4 regions of the Actinomadura sp. 9N407 genome follow, and region 3 is predicted to be linked to each of the others. Evidence: riboswitches for the same ligand, from Rfam matches in the RefSeq annotation. Region 3 holds a riboswitch; each other region holds the start of a gene.
The links. Region 3 has a riboswitch for cyclic di-AMP ahead of ACH34Q_RS05065 (CHAP domain-containing protein). Riboswitches for the same ligand answer to the same signal wherever they lie in the genome.

Region 1 (4,202 bases), on a different contig from region 3:
TGGCCGCGGCCTGGAGCCGTTCGGCGGTACGGCCGCAGATCATCACGTCCGCGCCGTCGGCCGCGAGCCGCCGCGCGCAGGCCAGGCCGATGCCGCTGCCGCCTCCGGTGACCAGGGCGGACGTGCCGTCGAGGCGCGATGACGTCATGTCGGGCTCCTGAGCGATTCGGGGGTCCAGAGCGGCTCGGGGGTCTCGAAGCCGGCCGGGGCGCCCCAGGCGTTCCGGTGGCTGACCTCGTGGGCGGGACGGCGGGCGGCCACGCCCCACCGGCCGGTCGGGTAGCCGAACGAGACGCAGCACGCCATCGACCAGCCCTCGTCCTTGGGGACGCCGAGGATCTCGTTGGTCTCGTCCGGGTGGAAGAAGCTCAGCACGGAGGTGATCGAGCTGCCGACGCCCTCGGCGCGGGCGGCGAGCTGGGCGCTCCAGATCGCCGGGAAGATCGAGCCGCCGTTCGGGTCGAACCGCGTGTATCCGAACAGGAACAGCGGGACCTCCTCGAAGTGGTCGGCGAGCCACTGCGCGGACTTCACGACGCGGAGCATCTGGGCGCTGTCGGGGTCCTCGGGATCGGCGTTGGCGGCGTCGATCCGCTCCTTGTAGACGGTCTTCCACAGCTTGTCCATGGCGTCCCGGTAGAGCGGCCCGATCCGGCCCTTCAGGCCGGGATCGTCGACCAGCAGGAACCGCCAGCTCTGGCTGTTGCCGCCGCTGGGCGCCCGTACGGCGGCGTCCAGCATCCTGCGCTGGACCTCCACCGGGACCGGATCCGGCCGGACCCGCCGCATCGCGCGGGTGGTGTAGAGGGCCTCGTGCAACTCCATCGGCATCCGTGCTCCCGTTTCGTGGTCCCCGTCCGGTACCTGGAGACCCGTGTCTAAACTAGCGTCGCAACCAAGCAAGCGATAGGGCGAATCCCGGCCGCGTCCGTTGCATCCTCGCCCGCCGGGCGGTGGCCGGACAAGGCCGCCGCGGGCCCTGGAATCGGGCGGCCCTGGAACGCGTGCGAGGCCCGTTCCGCCGGTACCGGGGGCGCGATGGGAACGGATGTACGAGAGGATGGCCGCGGTCACACGTTCGGTCACCGAAGGAGGCGCGTTGAGCGGCGATGTGCGGTTCACCGTCACGCGGACCCTCAGCAAGGAACAGCAGGCCCGTCGCGAGCGGCTGATCGAGGCCGCCCGGATGCTGGCGCTTGAGGGCGGCTATCCGGCCGTGACCATGCACGATGTGGCCGATCGCGCCGGTGTGGCGCGGGCCACCGTCTACCGCTACTTCGCGACCAAGGACCATCTGCTCACCGAGGTGGCCGCCAGCTGGGCGCAGCGGGTGACCGCCGACATCGACGCGCTCGCGGTCGGCGACACCCCGGTCGAGCGGCTCACCGCCCTGCTGGAGCGGATCGTCCGGGCCGGGGCGGAGCAGATCCCGCTGGCCTCGGCGATCGTCCAGGCGGTGACCTCGGACGACTCCAGCGTCGAGGACGACCGCACGGTGCTGTTCCTGTTCCTGCGCGACCGGCTGGCCGCCGCGATCGGCGACCCCGTCCCCGAGCGGGACCAGGTGGAGATCGTTCTCGGCCATGTGCTGCTGGCGGCCCTGGTCAGCCTGACCTCACTGAGCACGCCGGTCGACGAGGTCGCCGCGATGGTCCGCGATGCCGGACGGCTCGTCCTGGCAGGCGCCATCGCGGGACAGAACGCCGAGGCTGGAGCGGGCGCAGGGGCCGGAGCGGGCGCGTAGGCAAAGCCGGCGCCGTAAGCGAAGCCGGGGCCGTAGGTGAAGGCAGACCGGGGTGTAGGCAGAGGTAAAGGGCCTCTGCGGTGTGAGGTGTGTCTCGCGGCCGTTCGTGACCCTGGCTTGGTGTGGCCTTTGTCTCGGCTAGTTCGACGCTGACCGTGCCGTTCGGGCCGTGCTCCGCGGTTCGTTCCGCTTCTCGCCCGGCGTCTCGCGCTGCTTCTCGCCCTGGGTTCCGGCGCTTTCCTCAGTGCCCGGCCGGCGCTGCCGTTCCGCCGGCCTGCGGACGGGCAGCGGGGCCCCGGAGGCCCGCACGGGCAGCCTTTCCGCGAGGGAGCGGGCGAGCATCAGCCCCCCGGCCACGGCGAGGGCGAGGCAGACCACGCCCAGCCCCGCGAGTCCCAGCAGAGTGATCGCCAACAACCCGAAATCCGACCCCATCGATCCGTCTCCTCCCCGGGCGCCACTGGGGCGCGGTGCGGTTCCGCGTCCGGATCATGCCCAGATGTCGGGAAGAGATGCGAGGTGTGGGTGGTTTTGAACCTAGGGCCGGGTGCTTTGCCCCGGATTTGCCACAAGTAAGAAGTTTGATACCTTCTGACCACCTCCGCGATGCACCCCATGCGTCGCTCATCGGGAGGGCGGACCGAGCCGGACGGCCGGATCCCGCCACCCGAGGTCGTGTGTGCGGTCCATGAACCCGCACGACCGTCATCCATCTGATCGCAGTGCCGGTGGCGCTTCATGGCCGCCGGACCGCCGAGTCCGTTCCGCACCGCACAGCGGTGCCAGGAGCCGGGGACCCAACCAACCTGGGGTGAATCGGCGCACGTCCGCGTGTGCCGTAGGGCGACTTCCATGCCCGAATCCGACAGCTAACCCGGTAGGCGGCCATGGAAGAAAAGAGACTCTGACTTGTCGTTCCGCAACTCTCCCGCTCTCGCCGCTCTCCGCGTCCGTACGAGCGAACTGACCTCCCAGACCTTCGCCCTCCGCGGGCGCGCCGCCGCCGGTGTGATCGGTGGCGCCACGATGGGCGTGCTGGCCCTCGGCTCGGCCATGGGCGCGGTGGCCTCCACCACCCCGACCGCCGACCAGGTGCAGACCGTCGCCGGCGTGGCCGGTGTCGGCAAGGGCGGCCACGCCGCCGTCGACCAGCTGACCGACAAGGCCGGTAAGGCCGGCAAGACCGAGTCGACCTCGCAGAAGGCCACCGGCACCGTGGCCGGCGAGGCCGGCGACGCCCAGGAGGACGCCGGTTCGGCCAAGGACGCCAACGCCGGCGCCAAGGCCGCCACCGCCCAGGAAGTGATCGGCCTGGCCAAGAAGCAGGTCGGCATCTCCGAGGGCAAGGGCGGCCAGACCAAGTTCCACGACTGGTACGTGGGCACCGACAACGCCAAGCTGACGGCCCAGCGTGACGGCGGCAACGTGTCCGCCTACAACGGCGCCCAGTGGTGCAACATGTTCGTGTCCTGGGTCGGCGCTCAGACCGGTGTCAAGGGCATGGGCTGGGACGCCTACACCGTCCAGCACGCCATGTGGTTCAAGAAGACCGGCCGCTGGGGCCAGGAGCCCAAGCCCGGCGCCGTGGTGTTCTTCGCCTGGAACGGCGGCGGCATCTCGTCCATCAACCACGTCGGCCTGGTCGTCAAGGACAACGGCGACGGCACCATCGACACGGTCGAGGGCAACACCGGCAACGCCGTGAAGGAGAAGACCCGCAAGGTGTCGCAGGTGGCCGGCTACGGCTACCCCGACTACCGCGGGAAGTGATCCCGCGCGGGTGATGAACCCGTGCTGACGGACCCGAGCCGAGGGCGCCCGGCCACCATGATCATGGTGGCCGGGCGCCCTCGGCGTTTCCCCATGTTCTGGGGCATAACGGAGATCACCCCCGAACATTGACGTCCGCTTGATCCCAGATCGACCCGGCAATGGGCCTGGCTGGAAATGCCTACCCCGGAACGGTCGAAAGCGGGCGAAGGGGGATGGGATGCGGGTCCGGCCCGACGTCAGCGTCGTCGTGATCGCCTACAACGACGCCGGGCGGCTGCCGCGCGCCGTCCGCTCGGTGCTGGCCCAGTCGCTGCGCAGCGTCGAGGTGGTGATCGTCGACGATGCCAGCACCGACGGCACCGGCGAGGTCGCCGACCGGTTCGCCGCCGCGCATCCCGGCCGGGTCCGGGCCGTCCACCTCCCGGAGAACTCCGGCGGCTGCGGCCGGCCCCGCAACGTCGGGATCGAGCACGCCCGCGGGGCCCGGGTGATGTTCCTCGACAGCGACGACGTCCTGGACCGGCACGCCTGCCTGACCATGGTGGCCGCCGCCGAGGAGACCGGCGCCGATCTCGTCTCCGGCCTGTGCGTACGGTCACATCTGGGCCCGCACGCCAGGGAGACGCTCTGGTACCCCCGGCTCTACCGGCGCCGGGCCGTGCACGACTCCGTCCTCGATCACCCC
Region 2 (4,202 bases), on a different contig from region 3:
TGCGCCCAGTCGAGATAGCCGTGAACGGCCGCCGCATCGGCGATCCCGGCCTTCTGGATGACGCACACCAGACGGACGTGCATCGCCGAGGACGCCTCTTTGACCGTTTCCTCGAAGACGTTCTGATCGGCGACGGCCTGGCCGCGGCGGAATCGCATGATCGCGCCATTGGGCCCTGCTTCGAAGTGGTGGCGCGAGACTTCGATCCGGTCGAGCCCGAAGTCGCGGAGCAACGGGATCAGGCGCGCCCCGTGCGTCTCTCTGGAAAGCCCCGCCGTGTTGCTGTACAGCACCCTCTCGGTCAGTATCCCGCCCGCGTGCGCATGGTCGGTGAGCGCGGCGACCGTGGCCTCGAGCCAGTCCGGATCGTCGGTCGCCTCCAAACCCGACAGGGAGACGCCCAGGGGGAGGCCGCGCAGGTCGGCCAGTGCGGTGCGCAACCCATCGTGATAGTCCGAAGCGGGCCGCAGCGAGGCCGAGAGCCGGGAGGCGTCGACATGGCGCAGGGTCTCCGAGCAGAACACGCACCGTGCCGAACACGGTCGAGCCGACGCGAAGGGGGTGAACGTGACGGGCTGCGCGACGGCCCGGTCCATCCCGCCGATGCGCTGCACCACGTGCCTCTCGGGCACCGACCGGTGTTCCACCGGCACACCGGGAAACCGCGCCCCGAGATCGCTGAACATTCCTGGATCATAGGCGCCGTGGCTATGAGCAGCGGAGTCGGTGGATCGAGGCGCGATCTCGCGACCTCGAACCGGGACACCCCGCTCGCCGCCTCAGGGGCGTGCCGATGTCAGGTGAGCGTAGGCGGCGGCCACAAGCGGACACGGGATCGGTCCTGATTTTCCCAGTGAACACTGGCGTTCTTATGGCACTCGTTCGGATGATGTTCGCCATGAGGTCACTCCCCGCCCGGCTGGCCGCCGCGGCCATCGCGTTCATCGCCCTGGCCCCCGTGTCCGCCGTGCACGCCGCGCCCCCGCCCGCCACGCTGAAGGACGTCCCGCTGCCGTTCCTGTGGCCCAGGGCGTGGACCGGCAGCGTCGCCGCCGTCTCCGACACCGAGGCATGGGTCGCTGGAGGCCAGGGATACATCGGCGACAACACCGGCAACCCGGTGGTGCGCCGCCGGATGGGGTCGCAGTGGAAGGAGTATCCGCTCAGGGGCTGGTCCGGCAACGGCGGCATCTCAAAGGTCGTCGCGTACGGCACCGAGGTCTGGGTGTGGGGCCTTCAAGATGGGGAGCGCCTCTACCTGGCGCGGTTCGACGGCACCGCGTTCCAGCCCGTCGCCCCGCCGCCCGACGGCATCCTCGACTACGACACCCGCCTGTGGGCTAATCCGGCCGGGGTGTGGATCCAGATCCAGGTACCGGGCCCTGGCAACACGGTCCTGCCCGCGCTGTTCCGGCGGGTCGGCGACGCCTGGGTGGCGGACCCCGTCGCCGGCCGGTTGTGGCACGGGGTCGGGGACCTGCAGGGGCGCAGCGCCACCGATGCCTGGACCGGAGGTTGCCGCTCCAACCCCGACACCGGAAGCAGCGAATCGGTGGCCCTCGGTTGGAACGGCTCCAGCTGGACGGTGCTGCCCCCGCTCCCCACCGCCACGTGCGTCACCAGCGTCGCGCCCGCCGAGGGCGGCACGGTCTGGGCGCTCGCCTGGGACACCCTGTACCGCTGGAACGGAACGACGTGGACCGCGGCCCCCGCCGGCACCCTGGACGGCCACGGCGTGAAGGTGAGACTGGACAAGGACGGCAACCCGCTCGTGGCCGTCATCCGACCGAGGCAGTACGGTCGCGCGCCGCTGCTGCGGTACGCGGGCGGCGGCTGGCAGACGTTCACCACCCCGGTCGAGACATGGACCCACGACGTCTCCGTCGCGCCGAGTGGACGGATCTGGCTGGCGGGGAGTACGCGGATCGATTCGCCCCTGTTGCTCTCCTCTCCCTGACGGCCCGTCCGCGTACACGTGCAGGCGCTCGCGTCGTCTCTGGAGTCCACCGGCACCTCCGGCACCTGATGGCGCGGTCTTGACCTGCGGCGATATTGATTTTGTACGAGTTTGCCTTCTATCGACGTTCGGAGTAGCTTGTCGGCCACCAAAGCGCCCGCCAGGCGCTTTGGTCCTATATGCCCCAAGAGGCGCGATGACCTCACCTGACACCGTCGGGTGAGACGGGGGCGCGACCCACGCGTCACCCCGCATCCTTCCTGCCGCGCCCGGTCTCTCCGAGACCCGATCGTCAGGCCTTCCCATGCGCACGCCACGGCGTGCGGGGCCCGAGCGCGCCGGCAACCGCTCTCAGAGCACGCGGCCCTCGCATGGCCGCACAACCCCATCAGCGCCGCTCTTTCGCGCACGGGACACCAGAGTCCCGTGGACGGGCCCAGTGCCCAACGATCGCAGCGGCAACGCCGAGTCCGCCGTCAAGGCGGAGCCGGGGACCCACGACGTGCCGGACTCCGAACGTCCGCACAGGGGTGAGTCGGCCTGTTCCAGGCCGTAGGGCGACTTCCACGTCCGAACCCGTCAGCTAACCCGGCAGGCGTCTTGGAAGCCAAGGAGTCCCCTTGAAAGGCAAGCACAGCAAGAACCGCGTGAACCCCAAGGCCGTCGGCGCACTGGCCGGCCTCGCCTTGGCCGGCGTGGTGGCGACGACCGCCCACGCTTCGGTCCAGTCCTCGGAGCCGGGCAGTGCGGACCGGGCCGCCGCCGCATCGACGCTCTCCGCGAAGGAGTCCGCGAAGAAGCCGGACTCCACGAAGTCGGACACCGGGAAGTCGGACACCGGGAGGGAGGCGGACGGTGCGCGCGACGACCGCTCCGACGTGATCACCCGGGCCAAGACCTGGGATCCGCACACCGACCGGAGGGTCCCCTACAGCCAGACCGACTACCACGACGGCTACCGGACCGACTGCTCCGGCTACGTGGCGATGGCGCTCGACCTGCCCAAGCCCGGCCCGAACACCGTGGGCCTGACGGCGTCGCGGTACACCGAGCGCATCAAGATGTCCGAACTGAAGAAGGGTGACCTCGTCATGGACGCCGAGGGCACCAACACGACCCGGCATGTCGTCATCTTCGAGAAATGGGCCGACGAGGACCGCACGTCCTACTGGGCCTACGAACAGCGCGGCAGGTACGGCACCGACCACCGGACGCGCGACTACGGACTGTCGTCCGGTAGCGAGTACACGGCGTACCGGCCGAAGAAGCTGTGAGGAGACGGTGACAGAGCGCCTGGCCGGGACGTCCCGGCCAGGCGTTTCGCTGTGCAGGCCGGAGCGTCGTCGCGTGCTCCGGCCCGTCGTCGCGGCCGTTCACCTGACGTCGGCGGGGAGGACCTTCAAAAAGGCCCCGGCGATCTGCCGGTAGCCCGCCGGGGTCGCATGGCCGTCGTTGTCGCTGCACTGGGACGTCCATGTGCAGATCCGGGCCACGGCCAGGGGAACGGTGCCGTACGGAGGCACCGTCACCTTCGTGGTCAGGTCGTGGCCGGCGAAGGCGCCGTTGACGTCGGCGACCCTGAACCCGCCGGCGAGGTAGACGGCGTGCTCGTAAGTGTTGAAGACGTCGACGACCGGTATCGAGGCGAGCGCGGCCGCTTTTCCGCCGGGGTTCGCCACCCAGGACGCCAGGCCGGGGTTGTAGTAGTTCATCGCGGCGTAGACCGGGGTGCCGCCCCCGGCCAGCCGCACCCGCGCGGTGATCTGCGGCAGGTTGGCGATCATGGAGCCGATGCCTTCCAGCGCGCAGCCCGCGTCGATGCCACCGCCGGGCAGGCAGGTGTTGGTGTCATTGGCTCCGATGTTCAAGGTGACGTACCGGACCCGGCCGGCGTGCGACTTCAGGAAGGACTCGGCGGCGGCCAGTTGGGAGCCGGCCGCGTACCGGCAGATGCCCCCTTTGAGCATCGTCGTGGTGGTCTCCCCACCACAGCCGAGTTTCACCAGTTTCAGCCGGGGCTGGCGTGCCGTCAGTGCGGCATGCAGGCGGTCCGTGTAGCCCTGGTCGGTTTCGCCTAGTCCGAACTGCGCGCCCACGGACAACGAGTCGCCGAGCGCGAGGTAGTACTCCGGGGTGGTCGCCGCGGCGGCCGGACCCGTCAAGCTCGTCGCCACCATCGCGGTGACCACTGTGGCCATCGTCTTGAACAGGCGCATCCCAGCTCCAGAGTGCTCGGTGCGAGTGC
Region 3 (4,202 bases):
CGCCGTACCCGCGCGGTGGACCAGGAGATGAGGCGCGCGCCCAGCGGGGTGAGTCCGAGCACCAGCACCACGGCGAGGCCGGTGAACAGGCTCGTGTACGCGCGGGGGGCGAGCGCGGCGTCGAACGCGCGGGACCGGGCGATCTCCGAGGCGCTGAAGTCGCGGGCCGGGTCCACCGGTACGGACCCGCCCGGGACGTCGCCCTCCAGCGGGTTCCACGGGGTCGTCAGGGCCAGCACCGCGCCCACGGCCGCGAACAGCGCGACGGCGGTGAACGCGGCCGCCTTCCTGGACCGCCCGTCGGGTCCCGCTCCGGTCATCCCAGTTCCTTCCGCAGGTGGTCGCGCCAGGCGGCGGTGAGACCGGCCGGGCTCAGGCCCAGGACCTCGCGCAGCGCGGCGGCCTCGGGGCGCTCGCCCGCGGTCCGGTAGAGCCGCACCAGCGCCGCCTCACCGTACCGGTCGGCGATCATCCGGCAGGCCAGCCAGGCCTCCTGGTACGACTGCGCGAGCCGTCCGGAGCCGCCGTCGAACGCGGCGCGGCCGGGCAGCGCGGCGGGCAGCCGCCCGGCGGCCACGTCGCGGTGCAGCTCGCGGGCCGCCGACCGTACGCTCACCGCCCGGCCCTTGTAGCCGACGTAGTCGGCGAAGCCCTCGATCAGCCAGAGCGGGGTGCGGCCGTCGCGGGCACCGCCGGTGGCCACATGGGTGAGCTCGTGGGTCAGGACGACGTCGCGGCCGAGGTCGTTGAGGCGGCCGAAGGTGTCCGGTGCGATGACGATGCGGTCGGCGCCCGGGCCGCCTGCGGTGGGGACGACCGTGGCCAGCGCGGCGATCTCACCCAGTTCCAGGCCGCCGCCGCCCGCGAGCGCGCCGGCCCGCGCGGAGTCGGCGGGTACCAGCGCGACGGCCCGCCGGGACCAGTCCCGGCCGGCCAGGGGACCCGCCACCCTGGAGACGGCGGGGACGGCCTCGTCCAGCCGGCGGGCGATCTCGTCCAGCCCCGGGGCGTCCCCGATCACCAGGCCGGCCCGCCCCTTGACGACGGTGAGCGGGCCGCCGTCCCAGATCGCGGCGTCGTCGGGGCGGCCCCGGGACGTACCGTCGCCGGCGATGACCCACAGCCCCGAGCGCGGTGCGAACGCCAGATGGCGCGTCCGTGTCAGCGGGGCGTCGTCGTGGCCGCGCAGCCGGTACCGCAGGTTCACCTGGACGAGAGCGGCGCCGCCGGTGGTGGACTCGACCCGCTCGAAGCGTTCCCGCCAGCCGTCCAGGGGCAGCTTGAGCAGGTTGTCGAGCATCGTGGACTGCGCCTGCCGGTAGGCGGCTGGGGCAGTGGCGACCGTGGCCATGAAGGCGGCCCGGTCGCGCTTGCGTACGGCGTCGGCCCGGTTGGCCAGGACGGTCGCGATGGCCCGCTCGTCCGGGCGCCCGACATCCGCCGCCGATGCGGAGGCCGAGGACGGCGTGCCGGAACCGGTATCGCCGGAACGAGCGGCGGTCAGGCCGAGCCCGGCGAGCACGCAGGCGGCGGCGCCCGCGGCGAGGACCGCCAGGGTCCTGCGCCGCGGGACGCCCCGTACGCGCCGTTCGTCCATGCGCGCGATCCTATTGAGCCCCGCGCACGGCTCGCGCCCGGAGTGAGCGCCTCACAGGGCTCGTCTCACGGTGTTCGTCTCACGGGTGCTCGCCTCACTTGGCGTAGTCGGGGTAGCCGTAGCCGACGATCTGGCCGGCGGACCGCTCCCGGACCTTGACGGCGTTGCTGGTGTTGCCCTCGACGGTCCGCACCCGGCCGTCGCCGAGGTCCTCGACGACCATCCCGACGTGCTGGATGTCGCCGAGGCCCTTGCCGCCGTCCCAGGCGAAGAAGACGATGGCGCCGGGCTCGGGCTCGTCGCCCCACCGGTCGTTGTCCTGGAACCAGCGGGCGTGCGCGATGGTCCAGGCGTCGCTGCCGATCTGGTCGGTGAAGCCGATCTGCTCGCCGATCCAGGAGATGAACATGCTGCACCACTGGGCGTCGTCGTAGCCCTTGATGGAGCCGCCGTCGCGCTGCACGGTCTGCTGGGCCCGCTCGGTGGACATGTACCAGTCCTGGAACTTGGTCTGGCCGTCGCCGTTCTCGGAGATGCCGACCTGGTCGCGGGCGACCTCGATGGCGTCGTCGGCGGTCGGCTTCTTGCGCTGGGCCTGCTGCGCCTTCGCGCCGGAGGACGCCTTGGGGGCGGCCTTCTTCGGCTCCTTGCGGTCCGCGGCCCTGCCGCCGGTCCGCTCGTGCGCCGCGCTCGCGGCTCCGGCCGCCCAGGAGGAGCCGGTCCGGTCGGGGGACGTGCCGCCTTCTCCGGCGAACGCCTGCGTGCCGGCGGCGGCCACGCCGATGACGGCGGCTCCGGCGACGATGCCGCCGGTGGTGCGGAGGCCGACGACCAGGGGGTGCTGCTTGCGATGCTTGCCTGCCACGGTGGGGGCTCCTCAGCTTCCATGCCGCCTACCGGGTTAGCTGACGGGTTCGGGCGTGGAAGCTGCCCTACGGCCTGTGGAAGGCCGATGCACCCCATGGGACATGTGGGTCCCCGGTTCCGCGTTCGCGGATTCGGCGGTGGGCGCCCGTACGGCGGGCGCCCGGCTATCGGGTCGGTGGTCAGATCTCCCGGGTCCCGGCCGCGGGCTCAGGGACGAGCGCGGATGGACCGGGAGAGGGGACGGGCGGCCCCGGGAAGGGGACTCGCCCACGGCTAGGGCCCGATGGGAGGGCCGCCGTGACGCGTTCGCAGCACCCATGCGCGCTGCGGGTCGTTCACGGACGGCCGGGCCGGCCGATTGGGGAGAGACCCGGCACCTGGAAGGTACCGAGCGGGGCGGCACCTGGACGGTGCCGCGGGGCGGTGGTGCTGGAGTGCACCACGGGCCCGGACGACGCCTGGGGGGCGCCGTAAGTGGACACAAGGTACCAAAGGTCCACGAATAGGCAAATAGGACACCAAAAAACCGGCGGACCAGGAATAACCCGGTCCGCCGGCGGCAGTGCTGGAAGGGCCCCGCGGGCCCTCGTACCGGCGCTCAGCCGGCTTCTGGAAGGACGGTCAGGGCCGGCCCGCTCCGTAGTAGTTGGAGAGGTAGTAGCCCGAGGTGATGCTGACGACCTCGACGTTCTTGCCGGTACGCGGCGCGTGGATCATCTTGCCGCCGCCCACGTACAGCCCGACATGGCCGAGGCTGTTGAAGAACACCAGGTCACCGGGCTGCAGGGAGCCCTTGGCGACCCGCTTGGTGGCCGCGTACTGGGAGTTGGTCGTACGGGTGATGCCGACGCCCGCCGCACCCCAGGCCTTCATCGTCAGGCCCGAGCAGTCGTACGAGCTCGGGCCCGAGGCGCCGTAGGAGTACGGCTTGCCGAGCTGGGCGTAGGCGAAGTTCAGCGCGGTGCGCGCCGAGCCGCTGGCGGGTCCGTTGTAGGAGCCGCCGGTGGCGCCGCCGCCGCCCGAGGACACCGGCTCGCCCAGCCGGGCCAGCAGCGCCTTCTGCTTCTTGGTCTGCTTCTCGACCTCGACCTTCTCGGCCTTGGTCTCCTTGGCCTTGGCGAGCGCGTCGTCGTAGGCGGCCTTGGCCTGCGCCTGCTCCCGGCGCACCCGCTGCGCGGACGCCAGGAACTGGGTGAGGTCGGAGCTCTGATTGCGGGACAGGTGCGAGAAGACGGCGGCCTGGTCGAGCACGGCCTGCGGGTCGTCCGCGCCCACGAAGCCCGCGACGTCGCCGGTGTCGCCCTGCTTGTACGCGGCGGCGGCCATCCCCGCGATCTTCTCGCGGAGCTGGTCGTAGGTCGCCTGCTCCTCCTTGCCCGACAGCTGGGTCGCCTTCCACTTCTTCTTGGCGACCTTGTACTTCTCGCGGGCCTGGTTGTACTTCTCCACTCGCTGCTCGACCTGCTCGTTGAGCTTGGTGAGCTTCTTGCGTTCCGCGGCCGGGTTCGGCGCGGCGTGCGCCACCGAGGTGGGGAACGCAAGCGAGGCGGTCAAGGCGAGGCAGAAGGTCGCCGTGAGCCGGCGGGAGGCGCCGCGTCCCTGGATGAAGCCCTGGCGGGAGCGCTCCGGCGCTGAGCTCGCTCCGGTGAGATCACTGGCCACGATCGGTAGTGCCCCTCTCGTCCACGTTGTCAGCGGTCGACACTAGCGAGGGGCACCACCCGTCACAACCGATTCG
Region 4 (4,202 bases), on a different contig from region 3:
GAGCGGGAGCTGGCGGACGGGACGCGCCGCAGCTACGACGTGTACGGCCGCTGCGCCGACTGCGGCCAGGTCTACTGGCGCGGCGCGCACGGCGGTCATCTGGAACGGATCGTCGAGGACGCGGTCACGGTCGTCGCGGCCGGTTCCGCCCAGGGCGGCGACCGGCCTCAGGACTCGCCTCAGGACTCGCCTCAGGACTCGCCTCAGGACTCGGCTCACGGCTCGGCACGGAGCGCGGCCTCCTGAGCGCGGGCGGCGCCGTTCCGGCATGATGCCGGGCAGAGAGGGGCTGGTCACGATCAACGTAGTGGTGGGCGCGGCGATCATCGCCGGGGGACGGCTGCTGGCCGCGCAGCGGGCGGAGCCGCCCGCGCTGGCCGGTGGCTGGGAGTTCCCGGGCGGCAAGGTCGATCCGGGCGAGTCGGACGAGGACGCCCTGGTCCGCGAGTGTCACGAGGAGCTGGGCGTCAAGATCGCGCTGGACGTGCGGATCGGCGGCGACTGGCCGCTGAGCCTGGGCGGCGTGCTGCGGGTGTGGACCGCCCGGATCGTCGAGGGCGAAGCGCGCGCGCTGGAGCACCTCGCCCTGCGCTGGCTGGCCCCCGGGGAGCTGTACGACGTCGAGTGGCTCCCCGGTGACCTGCCCATCGTGGAGGCCGTCCAGCCGTATGTGAGCGGCTGAGCGCCCGCCGGCTCAGGAGATCCGGTTGGCGCCGGCGTAGTCGGAGCGGTCGGACATCTTTGAGATCTTCACCACATCGCCGGTCTGCGGAGCGTGCAGGTACTTGCCGTCGCTCAGGTAGATGCCCATGTGGTGCAGGCTGCCGCCGAAGTAGACGAGGTCGCCGGAGCGCAGCGCGCCCTTTCCGACCTTGCTGCCCTGCTCGTAGAGGGCACCGGTGTAGTGGGGCAGCCCGCCCTTGCCGACCTTGTCGTACGCCCAGACGACCAGTCCCGAGCAGTCGAAGCTGCTGGGGCCCGCGGCGGCCCACACGTACGGGCTGCCGATCTTGGTGAGCGCCTTGCGCGCCATCTTGGCGGGCAGGCCGGAACCCTTCACGGACGCGGTGAGCCCGGACTTGGGGTCCTTGACCTTTGTGGTGGTCAGCTTGTCCAGCCGGCGGGTGACCTCGCCGACCTTGGACTTGGCCGCCTGGCGGGCGGTCTCGGCCTGGGTGGCGGCCCGCTGGACCTGCGCGGTCTTGGCCTTTGCGGCGACCTGCGCCTGGTTCGCCTGGTCGATCTGCGCCTGGAGCCGGTTCACGGTCGCGGCCCGGCTCTGGGTCAGGTAGGCCGAGGCGGACAGTCCGTTGGTGTCGCCCGCCCCGTACAGCATGTCGTCGCCGCCGGCCATGTAGTTGGCGGCGGCGAGCCGTCCCAGCTCAGCGCGGGCGGGAGCGACCTGGGCCTCCAGCGTGGCGGCGGTCTGGGCGGCGGTCCGCTCGGCCTTCTGGGCCGCGCGCATGTCCACCCGGGTCTTGTTATACGCCTCGGTCAGCTTCTCGGCCTCGGTGTTGAGGGCGTCCAGCTGCTTGCGCAGCTCGCTCTCGGTCGGCTTCGGGGGATTGGCCGCGGCGGCCCGTACGGCCGTACCGGACGCGGGCGCGTGGGCCGGCTGTGTGGCGGCCTGGGCGGCGATGGGGGCGAAGGCGCCGATGGCGACGATCGTGGCAGCGGTGAGGGCGGGCACGGCGAAGCCGCGCCGTTCAGTGGCCGGTGTCAAACCGGTGAACTCCTCTCCTAAGCCGCCTACCGGGTTAGCTGACGGGTTCGGGCCAGGAGACGCCCTACGGCGCACACCGAATGTGCGCCGATTCACCCCAGGAGGCCTGGGTCCCCGGTTCCCCGTGGGGGATTCGGCGGTGTCCGGACGTCGTCCCGGGGGGCGGGACTGCGAACGACCGGATGTGGGGAGACTACAAACAACGGGCAAAGTTGGCCAAATAGCCATATTTGTGGCAGCTGTGACGGCCGTCCCGTCGGGGGGAGGCGTTCGGCCAAGTAGAATAAGGACGGTCGCACCTCTGCGGCGAACCCCACACTCTCACCCCAAGGCGAGACCGCATGCCCATCTCCACGCGAGACGACCTCCGGAACGTCGCCATCGTCGCCCACGTCGACCACGGGAAGACGACGCTCGTCGACGCCATGCTCTGGCAGTCCGGGGCGTTCCGCGAAAACCAGGACGTGGACGACCGCGTCATGGACTCCGGCGATCTGGAGCGTGAGAAGGGCATCACGATCCTGGCCAAGAACACCGCCGTCCGGCACGCCGGGATGACGATCAACATCATCGACACCCCCGGCCACGCCGACTTCGGTGGCGAGGTCGAGCGCGGGCTGTCCATGGTCGACGGCGTCGTCCTGCTGGTGGACGCCAGCGAGGGCCCGCTGCCGCAGACCCGGTTCGTGCTGCGCAAAGCGCTGACCGCCCGGCTGCCGGTGATCCTGGTCGTCAACAAGACCGACCGCCCGGACGCCCGGATCGACGAGGTCGTGGACGAGACGTACGAGCTCTTCATGGACCTCGAGGCCGAAGAGGAGCAGATCGACTTCCCGATCGTCTACGCCTCCGGCCGCGCCGGCCGCGCCTCGCTCGCCAAGCCCGGCAACGGCGAGATGCCCGACAGCGAGGACCTCGAGCCGCTGTTCGAGGTGATCAAGAACACCATCCCGGCCCCCGCGTACGACCCGGACGCCCCGCTCCAGGCGCACGTCACCAACCTGGACGCCTCCAGCTACCTGGGCCGGATCGCGCTGTGCCGGGTGCACTCGGGGATCATCAAGAAGGGCCAGCAGGTCGCCTGGTGCAAGCGGGACGGCACCATCGAGCGGGTCCGCATCAGCGAGCTGATGATGACCGAGGCGCTCACCCGCAAGCCCGCGGAGGCGGCCGGCCCCGGCGACATCATCGCGCTGGCCGGCATCCCGGAGATCACCATCGGCGAGACCCTCGCCGACCCCGACGACCCGCGCCCGCTGCCGCTGATCACCGTGGACGAGCCGGCCATCTCGATGACCGTGGGCACCAACACCAGCCCGCTGTCCGGCCGCGAGAAGGGCACCAAGGTCACCGCCCGGCTGGTCAAGGACCGGCTGGAGCGCGAACTGGTCGGCAACGTCTCGATCCGCGTGCTGCCCACCGAGCGCCCCGACACCTGGGAGGTGCAGGGCCGAGGCGAGCTCGCCCTCGCCATCCTGGTCGAGAACATGCGCCGCGAGGGCTACGAGCTGACCGTCGGCAAGCCGCAGGTCGTCGCCCGCGAGATCGACGGCAAGAAGCACGAGCCCGTCGAGCGCCTCACCATCGACATCCCCGAGGAGCACCTCGGCGCGGTCACCCAGCTCATGGCGGTCCGCAAGGGCCGGATGGAGCACATGACCAACCACGGCACCGGCTGGATCCGGATGGAGTTCCTGGTCCCGGCCCGCGGGCTGATCGGGTTCCGTACCGAGTTCCTCACCGAGACCCGCGGCACCGGCATGGCGCACCACGTCTTCGAGAGCTACGAGCCCTGGTTCGGCGAGCTGCGCACCCGGCCGTCCGGTTCCCTGGTCGCCGACCGCACCGGCGCCGCCACCGCGTACGCGATCACCAACCTGCAGGAGCGCGGCACCTTCTTCGTCGGCCCGACCACGCAGGTGTACCAGGGCATGATCGTCGGGGAGAACTCCCGCGCCGACGACATGGACGTGAACATCTGCAAGGAGAAGCAGAAGACCAACATCCGCTCCTCCACGGCCGAGACCACCGAGACGCTGACCCCGCCGCGCCTGCTGACGCTGGAGGAGGCCCTGGAGTTCGTCCGCGAGGACGAGTGCGTCGAGGTCACCCCGACCGCCGTACGGCTCCGCAAGGTCGTCCTGGACTCCAAGGAGCGCGAGCGCACCCGCGCCCGCGCCAAGCGAGCCGGCTAAGGGGCTTCCCGGGCTCTTGAGCCCTGGTGACGAATGCCTGATGGCGCAAGACTGAGGACGAACGACTGAGGGCCGCCCCGATCGGAGCGGCCCTCAGTCGTTCACTCACGCGTTCATTCGCTACTTCAGCTGTATGGTCCCGGTCACGTCGGCGGCCAGGCGGAGCTGGTCGCCGTCGCGGAGGGGGGCCTCCACACCGCGCGGGAGGCGCTCGCCGTTGACGAACGTCCCGTTGGTGGAACCCTCGTCCCGGACCCAGGCCGTACCGGACGGGTCCAGCCACA

Region 1: another riboswitch for cyclic di-AMP. It lies ahead of ACH34Q_RS26040 (CHAP domain-containing protein); the one in region 3 lies ahead of ACH34Q_RS05065 (CHAP domain-containing protein).
Region 2: another riboswitch for cyclic di-AMP. It lies ahead of ACH34Q_RS22165 (hypothetical protein); the one in region 3 lies ahead of ACH34Q_RS05065 (CHAP domain-containing protein).
Region 4: another riboswitch for cyclic di-AMP. It lies ahead of ACH34Q_RS14015 (NlpC/P60 family protein); the one in region 3 lies ahead of ACH34Q_RS05065 (CHAP domain-containing protein).

Annotation. Positions count from the first base shown of each region.
Region 1 covers NZ_JBIRAW010000017.1:157,216-161,417, forward strand. The annotation lists gene ACH34Q_RS26020 (SDR family oxidoreductase) at 1-148, opposite strand, end outside; gene ACH34Q_RS26025 (nitroreductase family protein) at 145-831, opposite strand; gene ACH34Q_RS26030 (TetR/AcrR family transcriptional regulator) at 1,100-1,744, shown strand; gene ACH34Q_RS26035 (hypothetical protein) at 1,883-2,179, opposite strand; cyclic di-AMP (ydaO/yuaA leader) riboswitch at 2,486-2,643, shown strand; gene ACH34Q_RS26040 (CHAP domain-containing protein) at 2,654-3,514, shown strand; gene ACH34Q_RS26045 (CDP-glycerol glycerophosphotransferase family protein) at 3,735-4,202, shown strand, end outside.
Region 2 covers NZ_JBIRAW010000013.1:153,540-157,741, forward strand. The annotation lists gene ACH34Q_RS22155 (hypothetical protein) at 1-686, opposite strand, end outside; gene ACH34Q_RS22160 (hypothetical protein) at 899-1,957, shown strand; cyclic di-AMP (ydaO/yuaA leader) riboswitch at 2,410-2,570, shown strand; gene ACH34Q_RS22165 (hypothetical protein) at 2,578-3,231, shown strand; gene ACH34Q_RS22170 (SGNH/GDSL hydrolase family protein) at 3,331-4,173, opposite strand.
Region 3 covers NZ_JBIRAW010000002.1:504,926-509,127, reverse strand. The annotation lists gene ACH34Q_RS05075 (M48 family metallopeptidase) at 1-320, opposite strand, end outside; gene ACH34Q_RS05070 (hypothetical protein) at 317-1,597, opposite strand; gene ACH34Q_RS05065 (CHAP domain-containing protein) at 1,692-2,462, opposite strand; cyclic di-AMP (ydaO/yuaA leader) riboswitch at 2,472-2,611, opposite strand; gene ACH34Q_RS05060 (NlpC/P60 family protein) at 3,086-4,126, opposite strand.
Region 4 covers NZ_JBIRAW010000007.1:280,242-284,443, forward strand. The annotation lists gene ACH34Q_RS14005 (Mut7-C RNAse domain-containing protein) at 1-246, shown strand, start outside; gene ACH34Q_RS14010 ((deoxy)nucleoside triphosphate pyrophosphohydrolase) at 269-682, shown strand; gene ACH34Q_RS14015 (NlpC/P60 family protein) at 695-1,723, opposite strand; cyclic di-AMP (ydaO/yuaA leader) riboswitch at 1,731-1,872, opposite strand; gene typA (translational GTPase TypA) at 2,065-3,918, shown strand; gene ACH34Q_RS14025 (FHA domain-containing protein) at 4,039-4,202, opposite strand, start outside.